One region of the Shewanella mesophila genome, then DNA from elsewhere that is predicted to be linked to it. Evidence: riboswitches for the same ligand, from Rfam matches in the RefSeq annotation. Region 1 holds a riboswitch; the other holds the start of a gene.
The links. A riboswitch is a leader RNA that binds a small molecule or an ion and turns the genes downstream of it on or off. The one in region 1 is predicted to bind thiamine pyrophosphate.

Region 1 (6,587 bases):
CGATGAAGGTGGCGCTAAACTCGCAGGTAAGCATAAGATGATTGCGGCGTTAGATCGTCTTCGTCAGGGACCAGAAACTGGTGCAATGCCGGCTCAAATGGCGGCATTTGGTATTAATGGTAAAAAGTCGATGGCTGAATTAATGATGAGCCATCCACCACTTGAAAAACGCATCGCAGCGCTAAAAGCACAATAATTAATTGTCTATATCAATAAAAGGGAGCATTAGCTCCCTTTTTTGTGGCTATTAATCAGTAGATAGCCCTGTAACAGCTATACTCATTAACTCTAATTCGGGTTAACAGACAAGACAATCCTACCTGTATCAATCGCTTTGTTATGATTTAAGTTTGACACTTGGCATCTACTTTGTTCACTCATTAAGGGTGAGTCTATTGCTATAGGAGACAATATGGTTGAAAGAGGAAAGGCCTGTTTGAGATGAATCTAGGATACCTAATAAGGTTTACTGGCTGAGGCGTTAAAGATAGCACAATGCTAATTTGCATCATTAGGGTGTGATGTAAGTCAATGTTGTGGGGTTTTTGGGTGGTTGAACGGTAGATATTTGATTAAGTGCACATTTTTACGGTAAATCAAATGTTAACCTCCCGCCAATTAGAAAAGTTGCTAATTTGTGTTTCCTTCGCTATTTTAAGCTTAGTTGTGCAATTTAGACACTGGCGAGATGAGCGGTAAGAATAAACCTTCACTGTGCCAAACATAAAGAGGATATCATTGTGAGCAAGAAAATTTTAAGTGCATTATTTGGTGCAGGTCTAGCAGCACTAGCCCTATCTCCAGTCGCTATGGCTGAGCCACAAGAGCTTGCAGAAATGCATGCTGAGATGGAAGGTTGTGAAGCTTGTCATGCTAATGGTGAACCCTCAGCAGATGGCGCTCATGAGTTTGAGCAGTGTCAAAGCTGTCACGGCACATTGGCTGAAATGGATGCTGTGCATAAGCCACATGACGGTAATCTAATGTGTGCAGATTGCCATGCGCCTCATGATTCAAATGTTGGTGATAAGCCAACTTGTGATAGTTGTCATGACGATGGTCGTACTGCAGAGTCAACACTGAAGTAATCGGTATTGGCGGTTAAGTCAATTTGCTGTAAGTACAAAACACCAGCTAAACGCTGGTGTTTTTTATGATTAAAAATTGATATCTCTAATTATTATATTTGTAATACCAAATCAGTATATAGATGTGATCGCTCAACGAGAATTTAACGCTGATGAGGCGAGGCCCTTAATTGCTCCTCGGCTCTAACATCCTCGGTAACTGCTCCATGCATTACCCTACCTCTTAAATCTCTTTAGTCGTGCTTCGCCTTATTTCCTATATTCATATAGTTGTGCATTAAGGGCATTCACAAGATCTGACCTCCAGAGATGGAGGAAATGTCTTAAGTATGTCGGGAACATGCAAGCCCCTGTTGATTGCAACGAGTGAGGAACATAGTCGAACTAGGTTTAAGCTCGTTAACATTGCATCAGATGTGCTAAAACTTGCCTTTCAGGCGTGTTTTTGACTGCCTACTCCTGCGTTGAATAGACTCACAAGCGAACAAGCATTCTATCATCTATTCGCCTTGAATTAGTTGCCCAAAAACACGCTGAGTAGATCACATTCTTATACTAATTGGTATTACAGCTGGCCGTCGACTGGCGCTGTTTCTCGCAATGTTCTCATGGTTTACGGTTCAGCCGAGTGCCTACGTGATTGCTGAACTTCGTAGCCATTTATTAAAATGGTTCTGGACATGGTGTAATTGTCACTCAGTGGGAAGTAATTGGAATAGCACCGTTACAGGATACGTTGGTCAATAGATAATGCTATAGACGTTTGTCTGTATGTTAGGTCATGTTTTGATAAATAATACTGTTAAAAATGGTCATTTTAGCGCTATTGGGTAGTTATTATTTATTTCTATAGTTGTTATGATAAGCACTAATTAGATGGATATAAGCTAATTGGTAGCAACATGGAGTGAGCAGGATGTTCAAAGTTATAAATTGGGTAGTGGTTTCTCGTTCGCAGTTATTAACTGATTTATTGGAGACCCGTTGGCCTCAGGAGTTTTTGGTTAAATTAGCCAAAGTGGCTCCTGAAAGTGTAGAAGCAACGATGAATGAAGGAAGCTACTCATTGGTCGTCATCGACCTCTCCACAGTCGATGTTCAGCGTGCTTATCAGCTACAAAAACTGATAGAAAAACGGCATTCGGCTCGAGTCGTATTCCTACATTATCCTGAGCAAATTGATGCAAAATTCCTCATTTCCCCGATCACAGCGGCGGTTTTTTATCGCAATGTCACTCTTGAGCAGATCGGAAAATCATTAATAAATGTCCTTCGCGGTCAAACGGTTATTCCTCAATCGCTATTGTCTGATTCTGGTCAAGCACTGTTAGATGGAGCCGACAATTTAACCATTCGTGAGCGAGAGGTGCTACAGGCTTTGCTGACTGGATGTACCAATATTGATATCGCTAATCAGTTGTTTGTTAGTGAAAGTACCATCAAAACCCATTTATATCGTGTGTTTAGAAAAATTGGGGTATCAAGCAGAGGCCAAGCCATTGCCTGGGCACAAACGCACTTACACGAGGTGCAGCAGTGAACCCATTTAGCCGATCTATCTTGCGGCTGATATAAGGATGAAAGAGTCTGGTCTAACATTCATCGCTAAATACTGTTAAAAGGCATTTGGCGGTGGTTTTCTGTCATGCTGTTCACCTTATTGTATTGAATCGTCCTGTTCTCTTAGTGTCTACACATCTTCCCCAATTTTGAGCCTGCCTATTAATCCTTTAATCCTTTGATTGATCACAAATGATCAATTTGTGAGTATACTAGCTGCATAAGATATTTCATGAACAGCATAAGTTATTCCGAGAGGATTCTAAGATGGCAGAAGAAACAATTTTTAGTAAGATCATCAGACGTGAAATTCCAGCCGATATTTTATATCAAGATGAGTTAGTCACTGCATTTCGAGATATTGAGCCTAAAGCGCCTACTCATATTTTAATTATTCCTAACCATTTGATCCCAACAGTTAATGACGTTAAATCCTCTGATGAGAAGGCGCTTGGACGGATGATCACAGTCGCTGCCAAACTCGCTGATGAGGCGGGTATTGCAGAAGATGGCTACCGGCTAGTGATTAATTGTAATAAGCATGGCGGACAGGAAGTTTTTCATATTCATATGCATCTTTTGGGTGGCCAGTATATTGGCCCTCTAGTTTCTCCTCGTAAATGAGTAATGGTTGAAGATGAAAATCAATCCTGAATTTTTTCCCCTAACAGATTTAGCTCGACGCTTTGTGGATCAGTTAGCTCAATGCCGCCGTTTAAAGCTCGGCGTGCTTGAAGCGAGTGAGCATCATGTGTTGATAGAGTTGCCCTATAGCACTGAATTAATTGGCTATCCTGATACTGGTGTCATACATGGCGGAGTGATCACCACCTTAATGGATACAGCCTGTGGCAGTGCTGTAGTCTGTAGTATTTTTGATAAGTATAAGTCGCTAGAGTTGTCGCCTACGTTGGATTTGCGGGTTGATTATATGAAACCAGCAGAGCCACATAAAAGCGTATTTGGATTTGCTGAGTGCTACAAATTGTCTTCTAGTGTCGCCTTTACCCGCGCTATTGCCTATCAAGAATCGATTGATGATCCTATAGCCCATGCCGTAGGTTCATTTATGCGCATTAGTCCAGATCTGGTCGGAGAACCCTTTAGACGTGCTTTAATGGGAGAGAATGAATGAGCCAGATGCGACACACAGGCGAAATGAATGTTAAAGAAATAGTTAAGAAGGCGACCGAGCTCAATGATTTTAGTCATCTGCTTGAACACGTTCCCTATGCCAAGTTTATTGGCATGGAGGTGGTGCGTTTTGGTGATGAACTCGTATTCCAACTTCCGGCTAAAGATGAAAATATCGGAAATCCCACTCTGCCAGCCATTCATGGTGGTGTTATTGCTGGTTTTATGGAAATGTCAGCAATTGTCCAGCTGATGGTATTTATGCAAACGACTAAAGTGCCTAAAATTGTCGACTTTTCTATCGATTATTTGAGGGCGGGATACCACAGAGACAGTTTTGCTGAGTGTAAGATCACCCGTCAAGGGAGACGCGTAGCGAACGTTAATATCAATTGTTGGCAGACGAACCGTAAGGCGTTAATAGCAACGGCTAGGGCTCACTTCTTGATTGATTAGGTGATTGACTCGCTGAGCGCAGATAATCTCAACTTAGATTTTTTACACTGGCCAGTGTATTTGGATGAATTGGAGACTTCATGAATATGAAAAAGATATTTTTGCTCGCCGTGATCATTTATGGTGTCGCGGGGTGTGCCCCCCATACCGCAGGACTCATGGCCAGTTCGACGGGTGAGCAGCGAGTCGATAATAGTGCTTTTAATAGCGAAGTTTCTGTTCAGCAAGTGATGACTCGACTTAATGGCGATCTGTTAACCGCTGCGGGCACCATTAGTAGTAAAGTCGCCACAGATCTGCGTTTGCAGTACAAATTTACTTGGTATGATCTAAATGGCTTAACAATCGAAGATGAAGGCGTTAGCTGGAAATCATTAAAGCTGCATGGTAAACAACAGATGCAAGTTAGTGCGGTTGCGCCAAACATCACTGCCGTGCGTTGCGAACTGTATGTGCGTAAAGCCTTCTCTAATTAGGTCATTTCTAGATTAAGGTGCCAGCTCTGCTGGCATTTTTTTGCGATATAAGTCATTTTCTTCATTAAATGTGTCAACAATTTGTACGACTTATGTATAATCGGCCTTGCCAAGGGGTGTTAGCGGCGACTTATTTTTAAGTATCCGACTCACTGAGATGTCTATAGACAAACCCTTAGAACCTGATCCGGCTAATACCGGCGTAGGAATGGGCCACATTAGTTGATTACTACAATTTGATTGTGCTTTCTTTCTCGCTTTTTTAAGTGCCGGATCTCAAAAACTTATTTGAGGTCCTATGTTTACAATAAAATCAATATCTCCAGTCGCAATTGCCGTCTGTGCAGTCTTAAATCCGACCAGCTTACTTGCTAATGACAACCCCGTAACGAATGATGAAATGGAAGTCATTGTTGTGACATCTGATTTTCGTCAATCCACCTTAGAAAAAATGCCTTCGAGTATTACCGTCATCGATCAACAACAGATTGAAGATGAAGGTGCGCAACATTTCGAAGATGTGCTCAACTCTATCGCCAATTTTAACTGGTCTGGTGGAAGTTCAAGGGCGAAGTATTTCCAAATTCGTGGTGTGGGCGAACAGGAGGAGTATCAGGGCGCGCCAAACTCTTCTGTTGGTTATATCATCGACGATATCGATATGTCTGGTATTGGCATGATATCGAGTATGTATGATCTGCAGCAGGTTGAGGTGCTGCGTGGACCACAAGGGACCAGATACGGTGCTAATGCACTAGCAGGTTTGATCTATCTAAAGAGTAACGATCCTACGGCGATATTTGAGCACGGCGCTGAGGTGTCTTTAGGCGATGATCAATTGCGTACCCTAAGTGGATTCAGCTCTGGACCACTGACAGACTCTGGAAAATTGTTATACCGCGTCTCGTTGCAGCAACATGAGCAAAATGGTTATCGCGATAATCTTTATCTTGGACGTGATGATACCAATGGCCGCGATGAGTTTACTGGTCGTGTAAAATTACGTTGGTATGCAACCGATGATCTCGCTATCGATTTTAACTTAATGCATGCCGATTTCGATAACGGTTACGATGCATGGACGTTAGATAATAACGGCTTTAATACTCTTACCGATGCACCGGGTGTCGATAAGCAACGTACCACTGGTAGTTCTCTCAAATTTACCTATTCTGGCGCAGAGCAGTTTGAACTAGTGTCATTGACCTCTATGGCACAAACCGATACCCATCATGGTTATGACGGTGACTGGGCCAATCCTGAATATTGGCAAGCCAAAACTTGTTACGGTGCACCATGCGAATATGATTACACTTGGGACAAGATCGGAGATAGGCAAACGGTATCACAAGAGTTTCGTTTGAGCTCTACCGACGCAGGGCGGATTTTTAACGGTAGTACCGATTGGTTAGTGGGGCTTTATGGAATGCGGCTTGATGAAGATAATCATACTGCTGAGTTTTATAACGGTTGGGTAGATGAATTGCTTGCCGATTATAGCGCAACGAATATGGCAATATTTGGCCAATTAGACAGTGATTTAGGCAATGATTATGCCTTGTCGTTTGGTTTACGTGTCGAACGCAGACAAAGCGAATATCAAGATAGTGCAGGCGATAATTTTGAACCTTCAGAAACCATGTGGGGGGGACATATCGCCTTAAGTAAAGCGCTAAGTGAAGATCACGAGAGTTACTTCCGTGTCGCCAGAGGTTATAAGGCTGGGGGCTTTAATATGTCACTGCCGACTGAACTGAGTGACAGAAAGGAGTTCCAGACGGAAACCCTTTATAACTATGAGCTAGGCCTTAAGTCTTCATGGTTAGCGGGTGATGTGGCGACTAATTTCTCTCTGTTCTACATGGATAGACGC
Region 2 (6,587 bases), 140 kb from region 1:
TATTCAGGCGTCGAGTCAGCGTCTACGCCCAATCTTAATGACGGGGATCACCACCGCAGCGGGTGCAATTCCGTTAGTCATGGCGACAGGTGCCGGCGCCGAGACACGCTTTGTTATTGGTGTTGTGGTGCTGTCGGGCATTATATTGGCGACCTTTTTTACCTTGCTTGTTATTCCTGTGGCTTACTCTCTGCTTGCTCGTAATACTGGCTCGCCAGAGGCGGTCGCTCAAGCATTAGAGAAAGAACTTAAGCAAAGTTAAACTACATAAATAGTAAAGACGAAGGGCCAACCTAGTGATAGGTTGGCCCTTTATTTTCAGGCGGCGTTTTTGTCAGCTTCTTATACTATAAATCACGCGATCAAAGCATTTAACTCAGCTTGCCACTTATCTATCTGATTGTAGAAAGATAAGTGGGGTAGTGCCTTTAGGCCGCTTGTGGTTTCTGCGATCAAAGTTGGAAAACCTTGTACGCCCCATTGGCTCATTAGTTGGCGGCTAATTGCTACCTGCTCCTCTATCTGGTTATCATTAACGAAGCGAGCAATCGCAGACTGATAAACATCAATGTCGATACTCAGCTCACTCGCTAAATCCCTGAGTACACCAATGTTACTGACATCCAAACCGTGCTGATAATGCGCCGATTGAATCGCCTCTAGCATATCAATGCCTCGGCTTTAGTAAAACCTGTATCGATGAGCGCCGCTTCGGTTTGTCCTTAAACTAATGCTGAGTTGACGCTAAAGCTGATAGGCATGGCGTTATACACTTGTAGTGTCAATTCGCTCTGTGCTGTATCGATTAGTACCGCAGCATGAGCAGAAGTGGCAAGCATAATATGTTTTATTCCTGTTTGGGATGATTTGGAAGCAGGAGCAAGTTTAGCGCGTGGAGAGCTTATTGAAGTGTTGTCGTAATGGGGCCAACAAGAGATGGATATGTCTTGTATCCTTCAAGGAAACATCTCTCGTTAACGGTTAGAGCGTTAATCGACTTTTTAATTATCGAACATGGGTGGGACTAACGTGGGACTAAGTTGTTTGGTCACCAAGTACACCTACTAAACTCATCTCCAAATATATTGCTCAATCAGTACCTTGTGCTAAATTTCGTGCTAATAGCTAATCAATTTTATCAAGCCTCATTCAAAGGCTGATTAGCGTTGAATAAGCTGCATCAATACCAGCTAATGCTCATTAAGGTCTGATATGTGATCCTAATAAATATTGCATTATCGCTAATAAAAGAAACCATTATTTATGGATCGAGGCTCTTTAATTATCGCGCTACAGATCACAATAAAATGATCTTAAATCGCCGCTAATTCATATAGACTCACCAGCTTATTTCTAACGTACTTGCTAATTTGACTAAGCGAGGCTTGTGGTCCTAAGTATGTAGGGGCTAAATTGTTAATCGAAAACCTACAAGCATCAAATGAAGATGAATAAAGGCTGTTAAATGAAGATAGTGTTACTCACCCATGAGCGAGAGCTCTCGCGGCCAACCAATACTGGCCGTTTGGCGTTAACGCATTTTCCCGAGTATTGCCAACAAGTGATCTGGTCTCGGGTTAATCCTGAGCGTGCATTGCAGCAAGCTTGTGAAACGGGTCAAGCGTTACTGATGTTTCCTGCAAAGGATGAGTCGAATAATGACGCTGAAGTCTTAGGGGCGGGAGTGACGGCAGTCAAGGCAACATGGACAACCTATAGTGAGATTGATCAGATAGACGCTATGGAAAACAAACAGATCATTATTTTAGATGCAACATGGCAAGAAGCACGAAAAATGATGCGTCAAAGCCCCTATTTACAACAGGCAGATCGACTTGCCTTAAGCGTTGTTGGCGATTCATCCTATCAGCTACGTCGCAATCAATTAGAGGGGGGCTTATGCACTATAGAGTGTGTTCAATTACTCTTCAGGCAAGCTAGCATGTTAAAACAGGCAGAGCAGCTTGAGCTGGCATTTACTCAATTTAATCAGCGTAGGTGATAGCGAGTCAGCTATCACACTGAGTGTTCAATAAGAATACGAGTAATGACAGGAGTATAAGCTAGGTTGCTGATAACTGAGCTTAAGTTATTTTATCTTGACCTTATATTACCGTTAAATAGACGCAGAGGAAGTGACTGAGTGCGCCAGCAAGCACAAATAGGTGCCAAATAGCGTGATTATAGGGAATACGTTTTACCACATAGAAAATCACACCAACGCTGTAAAAGAGACCTCCAAGCAGTAATAGCTGAAATCCAAGGGGAGTCATTGCTGCGATAAGGTCCTCTAATACCAACATACATAACCAACCCATGGTTAAATATAATATGACGCTAAAGGCCTTGAAGCGGTGGATGAAAATGGTTTTAAATAATACCCCGCCCAAGGCTATCCCCCAGATCGCCGCTAACATTATTAAGGCTGTATCACCGCCAAATTCGATAAGCATTAATGGGGTGTAGGTGCCAGCAATGAGAAAATAGATGGCACAGTGATCGGCTATTTTAAGCTTATGTTTTAGTTGTGGGTCTTTAACGCTATGGTATAGCGTCGAACAGAGGAATAAGAGAATGATGCTAAAACAGTAAATGATTACACCTGTAAGCTGAATGTTGCTCAAATGCCCCCAGCCTTTAGCAACGGAAGAAATTAACGCTAATACCCCAGCAACAATGCCAAGTCCATGGCTAACACTATTAGCCAATTCTTCTTTTTCACTATATTGTTTATTTAAATCAATGGTTTTGCTTTCGACTGTCGATAACTCTTGCGCGGTCATAGAATATCATTGTATCTGTTTAGGTATCTGAACCGCAGTGTAACAGTTCAGATTGATAATCGCCATATTTAGATAACGAATGTACGCTCAGCCTTGCTAAGCTTATTCCGAGTTCAGGTGTGCGAATATTCGCCCATATCTGCCGTACAGATGAGAGGCAGATGTAAGTGGTTCATTAGAAGGGAACTAACATCTGCTGAGCCACTCTAATGGTCACTTATTAAAATGAGGTCAAGGGAAGGATACTTTGCCGATAAGAATAGTGTCAGGCTTTAACTTTAACGGGCTAAAACGGCGTTCTAACTTAGTAGAGCCTTCATTCGATAGAACATTTAGCCTGTATTCCGATAACCCAATTCTGGCTAATCATAACTATGATAGACGACTAGTCGATCATAATATGGGTCACTGTTTCAGTGGCCATTTATCATTTTTTGCGGTCGTGCTGACTCATGTACTATTGTTATGGTGCTTGCAATTAGCTTGGCGCCCCAGTCTGAATACTGCACACCTTGAGGCAACGGTAGAAACGAGTCATCCAAAGACTAAAAAGGTCAATGCTTATATCATTTATCAGCCTGCAACGCCTTTAAGGGACGATTCGATTGAGCCTAGCATCGCCGAAGCGCCAGTTCAGGTTACCGAGAAATCTAAGTCACAGCGGTTAATTCAGGCCGATACACAGATTGAGGCATTGGCGACAAATAAAACGGTTAAACAAGCCCCCATTACATCAGAAAGCGCGATTTCAGCAGATAATAAGCTAAGCTTGCGGGTTAAAAAAAACAGTAACCAAAGTCAAACAGCGAATAATAGCGTCATTCAAACCAATAGACCTGCTGTCAATGTCAGTCAGTTCACTCAAGGATATGTTGAAAGGCAGCGATTAGCAGCCCTGGATTCTTTAGTGGTTAACGAGGCCAATCTCTATACCCAAAACCGTTCACTAAGTGAAATGGATGGTGATATGGAGATCTTGCAACTTAGTACTCCTGATGAATTTACTACTGCGGTAACCTTAGATAGTCACATCGATCCTAATCGAATTGTTAAGCAAGGTGATACCTGCTATCGGATTGTTAAAGTGGGTACAGTGTTAAATCCCCATGCCGAGAATTTAGGCTATCCGTTTAAGTGTGGCGGACAGACCATTGAGCAAGCGTTAAAGGCCGCGATCGATAAGCGTCTTGCCATGATGGGGGTTAAAAACTGATATTTTATCTGTGACTATTATTCACTGCACTCGTGATATTATGAATAAACCCCGGGGCGTAAGAGTTTAATTTATTGTATTTAAAGATTTTTTTGATGTGATTTAGTTTGGTTTTTCTGCTTACTTTAAGGCTTGTTTATTTCTCTAACTTGAGACTATACTGACCACCTCTTGTCGGAGTGCCATTTGGCTGAGACCGTTTATTCGGGATCCGTTGAACCTGATCAGGTTAGTCCCTGCGAAGGAAACAAGCATGATATTAACGCAATATTATTATAAAAATGACAGATTGGACTAAGTAATAGGCTTGCACTAAATCGTCCTCTAAGACTAAAGCATCAACAAGTTTTATCTGCTCGTTTGATAAAAGATGTGAGTAATTTTAAGCTGATTTCGAGTGATAGTTTGGATTACTGGCTTTAGGTTTAGTCGTTTTATCTAGATTTTACCGCGTTACTATTTGAGCCGTTTAACAGGCAATGATTATTGCTAAGTGTTAATAGACTCGCTCTATGCCATCAACTCTCAATTCTCCTGACAAGCAACTTCATATTCATAAAATAGTGAGATTGCTTATGTCAAATCGTCGTGAAAACCGAGCTCAGGCTCAAGCGTTTATTGATAATCTAAAACCCTTACAACATCCTAATTCTGAAAAGGTTTACCTAACTGGAAGTCGTAAAGATATTCGCGTCGCAATGCGGCAAATTTTTCAAAACGATACCCTTATCGGTAGTGCCGAGCAAGATCAAATTGTTGAAACTAATCCACCCCTAAAGGTTTATGATTGCGCTGGTCCTTACTCAGATCCTAAGGCTCAGATTAACGTCAGGAAAGGATTACCTAAATTACGCCAATCTTGGATTGCTGAGCGCGCAGATACTCGGCAACTCGATGGGGTTAGCTCTCGATTCACTCAGCAACGCCTGCAAGAGGAAGGCCTAGATCATCTACGCTTCGAATCATTACTACCTCCCCGTAAAGCGATCGCTGGTCGATGCGTTACTCAGATGCACTATGCTCGCCAAGGGATCATTACTCCTGAGATGGAATATATCGCCATTCGCGAAAATATGGCGCGCAGTGAGGTGAGTGATGAAGTGCTTAATCGCAAGGCTAAGGGGGAAAGTTTTGGCGCAACGATTGGTGAGCCAATAACGGCTGATTTTGTTCGTCAGGAAGTGGCTCGTGGGCGCGCGATTATTCCGCTAAATATTAATCATCCCGAAGCAGAGCCAATGATCATTGGCCGAAACTTTTTAGTGAAGGTGAATGCCAATATTGGTAACTCCGCGGTGACCTCATCGATTGAAGAGGAGGTCGAAAAGTTGGTGTGGTCAACGCGTTGGGGCGCAGATACCGTTATGGATCTCTCTACAGGGCGTTATATTCACGAAACCCGTGAGTGGATAATACGTAACTCTCCAGTGCCCATTGGAACCGTGCCCATCTATCAAGCCTTAGAGAAGGTCGGTGGCGTCGCCGAAGATCTCACATGGGAAGTCTTTAGAGATACCTTGATTGAGCAAGCCGAGCAAGGAGTCGATTATTTTACTATCCACGCAGGGGTGTTATTACGCTATGTGCCGATGACAGCCAGTCGCCTGACTGGGATCGTATCGCGCGGCGGTTCTATCATGGCTAAGTGGTGCCTTTCTCATCATAAAGAGAACTTTATCTATCAACATTTTGAGGAGATCTGTCAGTTATGCGCTGCCTATGATGTGTCTCTTTCCTTGGGGGATGGCATGCGTCCTGGCTCTATCGCAGATGCAAATGATGAGGCGCAATTTGCCGAGTTGGAAACGCTAGGTGAGCTGGTCAAAGTGGCCTGGCGATATGAGGTTCAAACCATTATTGAAGGTCCTGGACATATTCCAATGAACTTGATCAAAGAGAATATGGATAAGCAGTTAACGCTTTGTGATGAGGCCCCATTTTATACATTAGGTCCCCAAACGACTGATATTGCGCCCGGTTATGATCATTTTACCTCGGGTATTGGCGCTGCCATGATCGCTTGGTATGGCTGCGCCATGTTGTGTTATGTCACGCCGAAAGAGCATTTGGGACTGCCAAATAAAGAAGATGTGAAGCAGGGGTTGATTGCCTATAAAATCGCGGCTCATGCTGCAGATGTTGCCAAAGGGCACCCAAGTGCTCAAATGCGTGACAATGCCTTGTCTAAGGCTAGATTCGAATTTCGTTGGCAAGATCAATATAACCTCGGACTCGATCCCGATACTGCGCGTGCTTATCACGATGAGTCTTTGCCACAAGAATCAGCCAAGGTGGCTCATTTTTGTTCCATGTGTGGACCAAAATTTTGTTCGATGAAGATCACTCAAGAAGTCAGAGATTATGCAGCGGCTCAAGCGATAACCGTTCAAGCTGCTAGTGACCTTGCAACTTCCCCAGTAGCTGAGGGGATGGAGAAGATGTCCCAAGCATTTAAACGTCAAGGTGCTAATATTTATCAAGCTGTGTCAAAGCCTAGCGCTGCTGAAACGACGGTGGAAATCGCCAAAGCGGAGCATTGCGATGGATAGTCAACTATACGAGGCTGCCAACGCAAAGCCGCGTAGCAAACC

Region 2: linked by a shared signal. The riboswitch ahead of thiC (phosphomethylpyrimidine synthase ThiC) and the one ahead of K0I73_RS08070 (TonB-dependent receptor) in region 1 are both predicted to bind thiamine pyrophosphate.

The regions. Positions count from the first base shown of each region.
Region 1 covers NZ_CP080421.1:1,850,499-1,857,085, forward strand. The annotation lists gene htpX (protease HtpX) at 1-196, shown strand, start outside; gene cctA (tetraheme c-type cytochrome CctA) at 741-1,088, shown strand; gene K0I73_RS08045 (LuxR C-terminal-related transcriptional regulator) at 2,005-2,628, shown strand; gene hinT (purine nucleoside phosphoramidase) at 2,916-3,272, shown strand; gene K0I73_RS08055 (PaaI family thioesterase) at 3,286-3,783, shown strand; gene K0I73_RS08060 (PaaI family thioesterase) at 3,780-4,238, shown strand; gene K0I73_RS08065 (YcfL family putative periplasmic lipoprotein) at 4,325-4,714, shown strand; TPP riboswitch at 4,817-4,940, shown strand; gene K0I73_RS08070 (TonB-dependent receptor) at 5,013-6,587, shown strand, end outside.
Region 2 covers NZ_CP080421.1:1,991,576-1,998,162, forward strand. The annotation lists gene K0I73_RS08665 (efflux RND transporter permease subunit) at 1-262, shown strand, start outside; gene K0I73_RS08670 (hypothetical protein) at 355-666, opposite strand; gene K0I73_RS08675 (DTW domain-containing protein) at 1,466-2,002, shown strand; gene trhA (PAQR family membrane homeostasis protein TrhA) at 2,106-2,783, opposite strand; gene K0I73_RS08685 (hypothetical protein) at 3,031-3,996, shown strand; TPP riboswitch at 4,162-4,260, shown strand; gene thiC (phosphomethylpyrimidine synthase ThiC) at 4,572-6,545, shown strand; gene K0I73_RS08695 (bifunctional hydroxymethylpyrimidine kinase/phosphomethylpyrimidine kinase) at 6,538-6,587, shown strand, end outside.